One region of the Saccharopolyspora terrae genome, then DNA from elsewhere that is predicted to be linked to it. Evidence: riboswitches for the same ligand, from Rfam matches in the RefSeq annotation. Region 1 holds a riboswitch; the other holds the start of a gene.

Region 1 (5,244 bases):
GCCGCCACCGGCTCAGCCGCTCCCGCAGCAGCACCGCCGCCAGCGCGGCCGTGAGCACCGGGTTCATCGAGATCACCAGGGCCGTCACCGAGGCGTGCACCCCGGCGGCCATGCCGCCGTAGCACCCGCCGAACTGCATCGCGTGCGTCAGCAGACCGGCCGCGGCGCTGTGCCCGAGGCTGCCGCCGGTCGGCCAGACCGCCCGGCCCACCAGCGCGATCGCCGTGAGCACCGCAGCCGCCAGCGTCAAGCGCACGGCGGTCAGCAGGAACGGCGGTGCGGCGGCCACGCCCAGAGCTCCGGTCGGATATCCGCTGGCCCAGAAGAAGACGATCGGTGCGGCGAGCGAGAGCGGGATCGACCGCGACGTGTGCATGCTCAAGAGAATTCCGGCCCTGCGCCGCCACGTCCAACAACGATAAGCAATCGCGATCGATCGCGTTTCCTGATCGGTCTAGGCTGGACGGCATGAGTGCAGTGCTCGACGTCGTCGCGCTGCGCAGCCTGGTGGCCGTCGCCGACTGCGGCGGGTTCCACCGGGCAGCGGCGGCGCTGTACCTGACGCAGTCCGCGATCAGCCAGCACCTGCGCAAGCTCGAACGCGCGCTGGACCGCAAGCTCGTGGTCCGCGAGGGCAGGCATGCCCGGTTCACCGCCGACGGCGAGCTGCTGCTGGCCGAGGCCCGCCGCATCCTCGACGTCCACGACGAGGCGGTGCGCAGGCTCGGTGCCGAAGGGCGCGGCACGCTGGTGTTCGGCTCCACCGAGCACGCCGCCGACCGCCTCCTGCCCGAACTGGCCTCGGGGATGCGCACGGCGTTCCCGGACCGCGAGATCCGCTTCCGGCTGGACCGCACGGCCCGGCTCGCCGACTCGGTCGACCGCGGCAGCATCGACATCGCGTTGCTCATCGACGACACCGTGTGCTCCCGCAGCATCGACGCGGGTCGTTTCCGGCTGGAGTGGTTCTCCGCCCCGGACTGGCAGCCGCCGCCCGAGGACCGGCCGCTGCCGATGGTCGTGTTCGACCAGCCCTGCACGCTGCGCAGGCACGCGATCGAGGCGATGGACGCGCTCGGCAGGGGACCCGACCTGGTCTGCGAAGCGGCCGACCTCTCCGGCGTGCTCGCCGCTACCCGCGCCGGCCTCGGCGTGACGCTGCTGCCCTCGACCAAGACCCGGCCGGCCGGGCTGGTCGAGCGCCGCGACCTGCCGCGCCTGGACCCCGTTCAACTCCGGGTGCGCGCCAGGCCGGGCCTGCCCGTGGACGTCGCCGAAGTCGCCGCGCACGTCGTCCGCGACGTCCTCGCCGAGGTCGCGTGAACACCCCGGGTCGTCATCAGCGGGGTGGAGGTTTCAACTGGACCCTCCAGCGGGTGGTGGAAGTTTCGGTTGAAACCTCCACCACCGAGGGTGCGACGTATCAGGCGGGTAGGTGGACGCGCCTGTGGAGTCGGTCTCCGATGTCGTTGGAGGCGTTGTCCAGGAGCTTGTGGGCGAGTTCGAAGAGGGCTCGCGCGATGGCGATCTCGTCGCCGATCTGCGGTACCTCGGGGTCGTCGGGGTGCCTGCGGGCCGTGCCGTGACCGTGCAGCGCCTGGCCGGCGGGAGTGGTGAACCCGACGTCCGCGGTCGTCTTCGCCCCTGCCTCCACGACCTGCAGGTTCAGTGTGATCGAGTGCGTCTCGTTCATGGTGGCCTCCTTGACGCAGCATCGAGCCGGAGCACTGTGCTCACCCGACCGGGTACCCCTGATTGAGCCGGTTGAAAGCGCCATCGGCCGACGGGAGCAGCCCGTAGATCACGCAACGTGATCGATTTCACCAGGTTTGACCTCGGACCGTAGATCAGGCAAGGATGACTGTCGCCGACAGTGCAGGAACCCGGTGCGAATCCGGGACGGTCCCGCCACTGTGACCGGGGAGTGGTCCCCACCCATCGCCACGGCTGTCACCAGCTGGAAGGCGGGGGAACCACGTCGATCCGGGAGTCAGGACACTGCGCGCCGGCCCCGTGCCGCGAACCCGCGGCGCGCGGCCACCGAACCCCGGGCGGGAGAACCCAGGAGGTCGGAGATCCCATGAGTCGGGATGCCGAAGTGAGCCGGCACACCACCGGTTGGGGCGCGCGCGAGCGCCGGAAGTCAGCGGTCCTGTTGGCCGCCATCGGAGCACTCCACCTCGCGGGATGGGGTGCCTACCTGCTGCACGAGCAGGCGTTCAGCGCCGCCGGAGGCCTCGCCGCCGCCGGCACCACCGCTTACCTGCTCGGCCTGCGGCACGGCTTCGACGCCGACCACGTCGCCGTCATCGACGACGCCACCCGGCTGCTGATGCAGCGCGGCAGGCGTCCGGTGTCCACCGGCATGTGGTTCGCCCTCGGCCACGCCAGCGTCGTGATGCTGCTGGCCTGCGCGGTCGCGTTCATCGCCGGACCCGCCGCCCAGCAGTGGGCCGAGCAGACCGGCGTGCGCATGGCCACCGCCGTCGACCTGATCGTGGTCGCCGTGCTGACCACCCTCGCCGTGCTCAACGCGCTCGTGCTGCGCGACGCGTGGCGGCTGCTGCGCCGCGCCCGCAGCGGCGCCATCGACGAAGCCGAGGTCGAGATCGTCCTCGGACGCCGCGGCCTGCTCGCGCGGGTGCTGCGGGGCCGGATGCAGGGCGTGGCCCGGTCCTGGCACCTGTTCGGCATCGGCCTGCTGTTCGGCCTCGGCATGCAGACCGCCACCGAGATCACCGTCCTGGCCATGGTCACCCCGGGCGCGAACCTGTCGGCCATCGCCGTGCTGAGCCTGCCGCTGCTGTTCGCCGCCGGGATGTGCACAGTGGACAGCGTGGACGGAATCCTGATGTCCCGCGCCTACACCTGGTCCCTGGCCCGGCCGCTGCGGCGGCTGTGGGTCAACGTCACCACCACCGCGCTGACCGTGGGGCTCGCCGCGCTGGTCGCCTTCGTCGTGCTCTGCGGAGTCCTGGCCGAATCGGGACTGGACTTCCTCGGCGGGGTCGCCGCGATCGCGGACCAGTTCGAGCTGCTCGGATACCTGACCCTGGGCCTGTTCCTGCTGGTCTGGGGCGGTGCGGCGGCGTGGTGGCGGTTCACCGCCCGCAAAAGCGCGGAAATCGCATAGGAAACAGGAACGACCATGAGGCGCACAGTCCATCCGATCGAGACCGAGTCCTACCGGATCATGCGGTCGCGAGCCGACTTCGACCGGTTCGAACCGCTGACCCGGGCGGTCGTCGAACGCGTCGTGCACACCACCGCCGATCCCAGCTGGACCGGCGAGGTCGTCGCGGACGAACCCGCGCTGCGGCAGGGTCGCGACGCCCTGCTGGCGGGTGCGCCGCTGATCACCGACGTGCGCATGGTCGCCTCCGGCATCACCGCCCGCGAGGTCCGCATCGGCCTGGACTTCCCGGGCGTCACCGAGCTCGCCGCCTCGGAAGGGCTCACCCGCTCCGCGGCCGGGATGCGGCTCGCGGCGGCCGAACACCCGCGCGGCGCGGTGTGGGCCGTCGGCAACGCCCCCACCGCGCTCCTCGAACTGCTCCGGCTCGCCGAGAACGGCGAACTGGAACCGGCGCTGATCGTCGGAGTCCCGGTCGGCTTCGTCGGCGCCGTGGACAGCAAGGCCGCACTGCGGCGCAGCGGCCTACCGGCCGTGAGCACCCTGACCGAACGTGGTGGTGCGGCGATCGCCGCCGCCGCCATCAACGCCCTGCTCTACTGGGCAGAACCTGGAGGTAACCGGTGACCGAACCGCTGCTGGTCGTGGGCCACGGCACGGTGGACGAACGAGGCGTCGCGCAGTTCCACGCCTTCCTCGAACGGCTCAAGGCCCGGATGTCCGCAGCCGGTGTCGACAGCTCGGGCGGGTTCATCGAGCTGTCCGCCCCCGCGGTCACCGAAGCCTGGACCGAGCTCACCGACAAGGGCCACCGCCGGATGGCCGCGGTGCCGCTGGTGCTGGTCGCCGCCGGGCACGGCAAGGGCGACATCCCCGCCGCGCTGGAACGCGAAGTCCGCCGCCACCCGGGCACGTCCTTCGTCTTCGGACGCCCGCTCGGCCCGCACCCGATCCTGCTGGAGCTGCTCGCCGAGCGGATCGCCGAGCAGGTCCCGCGCGACGAATGGGCGGACACGGCAGTGGTTCTCGTGGGCCGCGGTTCGACCGACCCCGACGCCAACGCCGAGGTGTGCAAGGTCTCACGCCTCTTGCAGGAGACCTGCGGTTTCGAGACGGTTGAGACCGCGTTCATCTCCCTGGCATCGCCGGACGTCCCTGGCGGGCTGGACCGGGCTCGCAAGCTCGGGGCCAAGCGCGTCGTGGTGGCCCCGTACTTCCTGTTCGACGGCGTGCTGCCGCAGCGCGTCGTGACGCAGGCGCGCGAGTGGGCCCAGACCGCACCGGAGCTCCCGCTCCACGTCGCCGGATATCTGGGAGACTGCGACGCCCTGGTCGACCTCGTCGTGGAGCGATACCACGAGGCCCTGCACGGCGACATCCGGATGAACTGCGACACCTGCGCGTACCGGGTGCTGCTGCCGGGCTTCGAGGACAAACTGGGTGCACCGCAGACGCCGCACCACCACCCTGACGACCCGACCGGGCACGGTCACGCACACGGACACGCACATGGCCACTCAAACGGATAACCACTACCTCGCCGGACTCGACCTCGCCGGTCGCCGCGTGGTCGTGGTCGGTGCCGGACCCGTCGCGCAGCGACGGCTTCCCCGGCTGATCAACGCAGGCGCCGCCGTCGAGGTGATCGCCCCGCAGGCGACGCCCGCGGTGGAAGCGCTGGCCGACTCCGGCGAGATCACCTGGAGCCGTCGCGAGTACCGCGACGGCGACCTCGACGGCGCCTGGTACGCCGTCGCCGCGACCTCGTCCGACGAGGTCAACGCCGCCGTCGGCGCCGAGGCCGAACGCGACCGGGTGTTCTGCGTCCGCTCCGACAACGCCACCGAGGGCAGCGCGGTCACCCCCGCCGTCGCCGAGCACGACGGGCTGCTGCTCGGCGTGCTGGCCGGCGGAAAACCGCGCCGCAGCGCCGGAGTTCGCGACGCGCTGCTGGAAGCGATGCAGTCCGGCGTGATCGACGAGCACCCCGAACCGCACGCCCCCGGCGTCGCGCTGATCGGCGGCGGCCCCGGTGCCCCGGACCTGATCACGGTGCGCGGACGGCGGCTGCTCGCCAAGGCCGACGTGGTCATCACCGACCACCTGGCGCC
Region 2 (5,244 bases), on a different contig from region 1:
CCGCGGTGCTGGTGCCCAACCTGGTCGAGGCGAGCGGCCTCGCCGTGACCATGCTGACCGTGGCGGCGGTGTGCGCGTTGGCGGCGGCGCTGGTGGCCGCGATGATCGTGGACCCGCCGCGGCCGTCGATGGCCGAGTCCCGGCGATCCGGCCACGGCGCGAACCCCTACCGCGGCGACCGCCGGCTGCTGCGCATCCACGGCGTCTCGATCGCGCTCACCGTGCCGCAGCAGACCGTCTGGACCTACATGCTGGTCTGGCTGATCGCGACCCAGCACTGGACCACCGCCGCGGCGAGCGCCCTGGTCGGCACGACGCAGCTGCTCAGCGCCCTGAGCCGGGTCGGCGCGGGGATCTGGTCGGACCGGATCGGCAGCCGGGTGCGCCCGATCCGCTACTTCGCCTTCGGTTCGGCGATCGCGATGGGCGGGCTGGCGGCGTTCTCCGGCACTCCCCTGGCGCTGGCCTTCATGATCGCCGCCTCGATCATCGCGGTGGCCCACAACGGCCTGGCGTTCACCGCGGTGGCCGAGATCGCGGGCCCGCACTGGAGCGGGCGGGCCATGGGAGCGCAGAACACCGGCCAGTCGCTCACCGCCACCGCCGTCCCGCCGGTGATGGGAGCCCTCATCGCGGTCGCGGGCTACCCGATCGCCTTCGCGGTGGCCGGGTGCTTCGCACTGCTGGCGGTCCCGGTCGTTCCCGCTCGCAGCGTCACACCCGAGGTGTGAGCGCCTGCTGGGATTCGAAGAGCGCCATCACGCCGGGCTGCTCGCCCTCCGGCCAGGTCCCGGACCCGCCAGACCCCGTATTTGAGCAGCGCCCGGCCGCAGTGCACGAACAGCTCCTCGACGTTGACGACCACCGCCAGCGCCGGGGGCACGCCCTTGAGCGCGAGGTCGGCCATCGCCACGAAGAACAACCGCGACCGCTCGATGAACCGGCGGCTGACGTCGTCGTTCCCGGAGACCGCCTTCTCGGCGATCTCCGGGAACGGCGGCTCGACGACCTCGCGGAGTTGCGCTTCTGAGGTGACCTGCTCGGCCTCGGCCGGATCCCACGAGGGCACCGTTCTCTCCTGATCAGTGGTGCGCCTCGGAGCGGGTCAGCCCGCCTGGGCCTGCGCGATCAGCGGCACGACCTCATCCACCGCGTAGGACATGCCCGCGGCGGTGCCCGCCGAGAACGCCTGCACGGCCTGCTCGTCGTGCAGCACGACGGCGCGGTGCTCGCGGACCGACTGCAGCGACTGGAAAATCTGATCCCTGTCGACCTCCGCGGCGGACAGGCCGATCGGGAACATCACGGTCAGGTCGGCGTTGAACAGGTCCATGCGCTCGGGCGAAACGCTGACGAAGAAGTTGTCCCCGGCCACCGCCTGCACGGCCGGCGACTGGCGGAACCCCAGCCGCTCCATGAACTCCAGGCGCGAACCGCCGTTGACGTAGGCGCCGTAGGAACCGACCATCTTCGCCCCGACGGCCACGGTCTTGCCCGCGAACTGCGGGTGCGCGGCGGCCGCCTGCTGGAACTTGGCCTCCAGGTCGGCCTTCTGCTGGGCAGCTTCGGCGGACTTGCCCAGCGCCTTGCCGACCATGTCCAGCTGCTGGTCCCACGTGGTCAGGTAGCTCTCGCCGCCCGGCGGGATGCTCACCACCGGAACGCCGAGCCGGTTGAGCAGGTTGTAGCGCTCCTTGTCGCCGCTGGCGCGGGTGTCGAGGATCAGGTCGGGCTGGAGCGCCGCGACGGCCTCCATGTCGACCTCCATGGTGCCGAGCATCTTCGGCGGCGTGGCGTAGCGCTTGTCGGCGGGGATCCACGGCGGGACGCCGTCACCGCCCACCGGCAGCCAGTCGGCGGCACCGACGGGCTGCACCCCGAGGCTCAGCGCGGTTTCGGCGTCGCCCCAGCCCAGCGCGACGACACGCTGGGGACGCTCCGGAACGGTGACGTCACCGAACGCGGTCTTGATGGTGACCGGGAACTGGCCGTCCGCCGATGCGGCGGCGGGCTCGTCGTTCTCGGGACCGGCCGCGCCGCAGCCGGTCAAGGCGATTCCCAGCAGGACTGCCATGATCAGCCCCAGGGTCCGCATCCAGCGCATTTCCACACCTCGCAGTGAGTTAAGTGCGCCTAACCTAACTAACGCTCCGTGTGGAGTCCACCCCGAGATCTACTCGCTGTGACCGACGTTCGTCACATTCGTCCACACCGGACGATCGACTGCTCACCCTCGGTTCATGAGCAACTTCCGGCCGGGTCGTGCGTTGAGCCTCACGAAGGCCCGGTCGGGGCGTTCGAGGGTGCGGAAGGACGCGATCGCGATGGACAGGCTCAACGGCAAGCGCGTGCTCGTGACAGGTGGGGCGTCGGGGATCGGGCAGGCCAGCGTGCTGCGCCTGCTCGACGAAGGCGCCAGGGTGCTGACCACCGACATCGATGAGACCGGGCTGAAGGAGACCTCGCGGCGCGCGGCCGCGGCCGGCACGTGCGACCTGCTGGGCACCCTGCCCCTGGACATCTCCCAGGAGGACGCCGTCGACGCGACGGTGCCGGCCGCGGCCGAGCAGCTGGGCGGGCTGGACGTGCTGGTCAACGCGGCGGGAATGCTGCACAGCGCGCACACGCACGAGTGCTCGCTGGAGCTGTGGAACCGGATCCTCGCGGTCAACCTCACCGGCACCTTCCTGGTCACCCGCGCGGCGTTGCCCGCGCTGCTGGAGACCGGCAGCGGCGTGGTGATCAACTTCAGCTCGACCTCGGCGAACTTCGCGCACCCCTACATGGCCGCCTACGCCGCGAGCAAGGGCGGCATCCAGTCGTTCACCCACAGCATCGCCCTGGAGTACGCCAAGCAGGGCCTGCGCGCGGTCTCGCTGGTGCCCGGCGGGATTCGCAGCGGCATCACCGAGACCACCGCGGACAAGCTGCCCGCCGACACCGACTGGGACCTGTTCACCAAGCTCTCCCCCGCTCTCGGCAGCGGATTCGCACCGCCGGAGCACGTGGCGGGCGTGGTCGCGATGCTCGCCTCCGACGACGGCGCCTTCATCACCGGCACCGAGATCCGCGTCGACGGCGGCACGCACCAGTAATCCACACCCCAACTTCCACTGAAACCCGGCACCCAACTTCCACTGAAGTCGGGTACCCGACTTCCACAGAACCCCGGCACCCGACTTCCACTGAAACCTCGTACCCGAGTTCCACTGAAATCGGGTACCGGAATTCCACTGAGATCCCGGACCCGACATCCACTGGAACCTCGTACCGCTGGTCAACGGGTGATGCTGCGCGCGGAGTGCGCCTGACTCACGACGTCGAGGTGGTCCGGCGCAGCGGCCGCCGGATCGACCGCGCCCCGGCCGGTTAGACTCGATCGCGAGCCGGTCGTGCCACGTGTGGCCGATGGGAATCCGGTCGGAAGCCGGAGCTGACGCGCAGCGGTAGGGGTGACGGGCGAGCCCGAGCCACTGGATCGCACTCGATCCGGGAAGGCGGCTCGCCCGGTGGAGCCCGAGCCCGAAGACCTGCCGGCTCCCCGGACCCGCACCGGTTCCGGGAATCGGCCGACCAGGTCTCGCGCATGGGCCTGGGGTGAGGATTTCCGCACAACGTGTTCTTACGCTGGACGCGCACGGGCTTGATGCTGCTCTGCGCCACCGCACTCGCCGCCTGCAACGCTCCCGCGACGGAGTCGGCTCCGCCTCGGGTGTCGCTGCCCAACTGCGACGGGCACGTCTCGGTGTCCGAACCACCGCGCCGCGCCGTGAGCCTCAACCAGTCGACCACCGAGATCATGCTGGCGCTGGGCCTGGCGGACCGGATGGTGGGCACCGCGACCTGGACCGATCCGGTCGATCCGGCGCTGGCCGCCGAGAACTCCCGAGTACCGCGGCTTTCCGACAACAACCCGTCGTTCGAATCGGTGCTGGCCACCGAGCCCGACGTGGTGCTGGGCGCCTACCAGGCGGTGTTCACCGACGAAGGCGTGGCCTCGCGGGAGCGCTTCGCCGAGCTCGGGGTCCCCACCTACCTCTCCCCCTCCAACTGCTTTCCCGAGGAGGCACCGCTCGCCGAGCCGGTCGAGCTCGACGACATCTACCGGGAGGTGCAGGAGATCGCCACGATCTTCGACGTCCCGCAGCGCGGCGAGGCGCTGGTGGCGCAGCTGCGGCAGCGGGTGGCCGACGCCCAGCGCAAGGCCGTGCCCCACCGGGACACCTCGGTGCTGTTCTGGTTCGCCCGCACCGAATCCCCTTACGTGGCAGGATCAACCGGATCCCCGGCGATCATGACCCGCACCCTCGGGGTGCGCAACGCCTACGAGGACGTGCGCTCGATGTGGCCGCAGGTGTCGTGGGAGGACGTCCTCGCCCGCGACCCCGACCTGCTGGTGCTCGGCGACCTCACCCGCGACGGCGAAGGCGATTCCCTGGCCGCCAAGCAGGAATTCCTGCGCACCGACCCCGCGATGTCACGGCTGCCCGCCGTCGGCGAGGGCCGGTGGATGGGCATGACCGGCACCGAGATGAACATCAGCATGCGCACGATCACCGGGATCGAGCGGCTCGCCGACCGGTTGGCCGAGCTGGAGCGTCGGTGAGGACCGGGCGCCTGCCCTCCTCGCTGATCGTGCTGGTCGGGATTCCGCTGCTGCTGCTGTCGATCGCCGTGGCGGTCACGCTCGGACCGGCTCCGCTGTCGGTGACCGACGTGGCCGGTGTGGTGGGCGCACGGCTGGGCCTGGGCGAGACCGACGTGTCGCGGATCGGACAGGGCATCGTCTGGCAGCTGCGGTTGCCGCGCGCGGTCCTCGCGGCGATCTGCGGCGCCGGGCTCGGGGTGTGCGGCGCGGTGCTGCAGTCGCTGCTGCGCAACCCGCTCGCCGATCCGTTCCTGCTGGGCGTGTCGGCGGGCGCCTCGACCGGCGCGGTGCTGGTGGTGATCCTCGGGCTGGGCGCGGGCGCGATCGGTGTGACCGCGGGCGCCTTCGCCGGTGCGCTGGTCGCGTTCGCGCTGGTGATGACCTTGGGCGCGGTGGCCGGTGGCACCACGACGCACCTGGTGCTGGCCGGTGTCGCGGGGACTCAGCTGTTCTCGGCCCTGACGTCGTTCGTCGTGATCACCTCGGCGGACGCCGAGCAGACCCGGGGCGTGCTGTTCTGGTTGCTCGGTTCGCTCTCGGGCGCCCGCTGGAACGACGTGGCGGTCTCGGGTGCGGTGTGCGCGGTCTGCCTGCTG

Evidence for each region. A riboswitch is a leader RNA that binds a small molecule or an ion and turns the genes downstream of it on or off. The one in region 1 is predicted to bind cobalamin.
Region 2: it holds a riboswitch for cobalamin, as region 1 does, so the genes downstream of both, E1181_RS08880 (ABC transporter substrate-binding protein) here and E1181_RS23785 (HoxN/HupN/NixA family nickel/cobalt transporter) in region 1, are expected to answer to the same signal.

What each region holds. Positions count from the first base shown of each region.
Region 1 covers NZ_SMKS01000054.1:875-6,118, reverse strand. Annotated here, with positions in the region: gene E1181_RS23800 (DMT family transporter) at 1-376, opposite strand, end outside; gene E1181_RS23795 (LysR substrate-binding domain-containing protein) at 469-1,323, shown strand; gene E1181_RS23790 (DUF1876 domain-containing protein) at 1,424-1,693, opposite strand; cobalamin riboswitch at 1,877-2,001, shown strand; gene E1181_RS23785 (HoxN/HupN/NixA family nickel/cobalt transporter) at 2,081-3,133, shown strand; gene E1181_RS23780 (precorrin-8X methylmutase) at 3,149-3,760, shown strand; gene E1181_RS23775 (sirohydrochlorin chelatase) at 3,757-4,662, shown strand; gene cobA (uroporphyrinogen-III C-methyltransferase) at 4,643-5,244, shown strand, end outside.
Region 2 covers NZ_SMKS01000009.1:125,609-130,852, forward strand. Annotated here, with positions in the region: gene E1181_RS08860 (MFS transporter) at 1-731, shown strand, start outside; gene E1181_RS08865 (hypothetical protein) at 644-1,069, opposite strand; gene E1181_RS08870 (iron-siderophore ABC transporter substrate-binding protein) at 1,106-2,104, opposite strand; gene E1181_RS08875 (SDR family NAD(P)-dependent oxidoreductase) at 2,325-3,095, shown strand; cobalamin riboswitch at 3,371-3,552, shown strand; gene E1181_RS08880 (ABC transporter substrate-binding protein) at 3,617-4,606, shown strand; gene E1181_RS08885 (FecCD family ABC transporter permease) at 4,603-5,244, shown strand, end outside.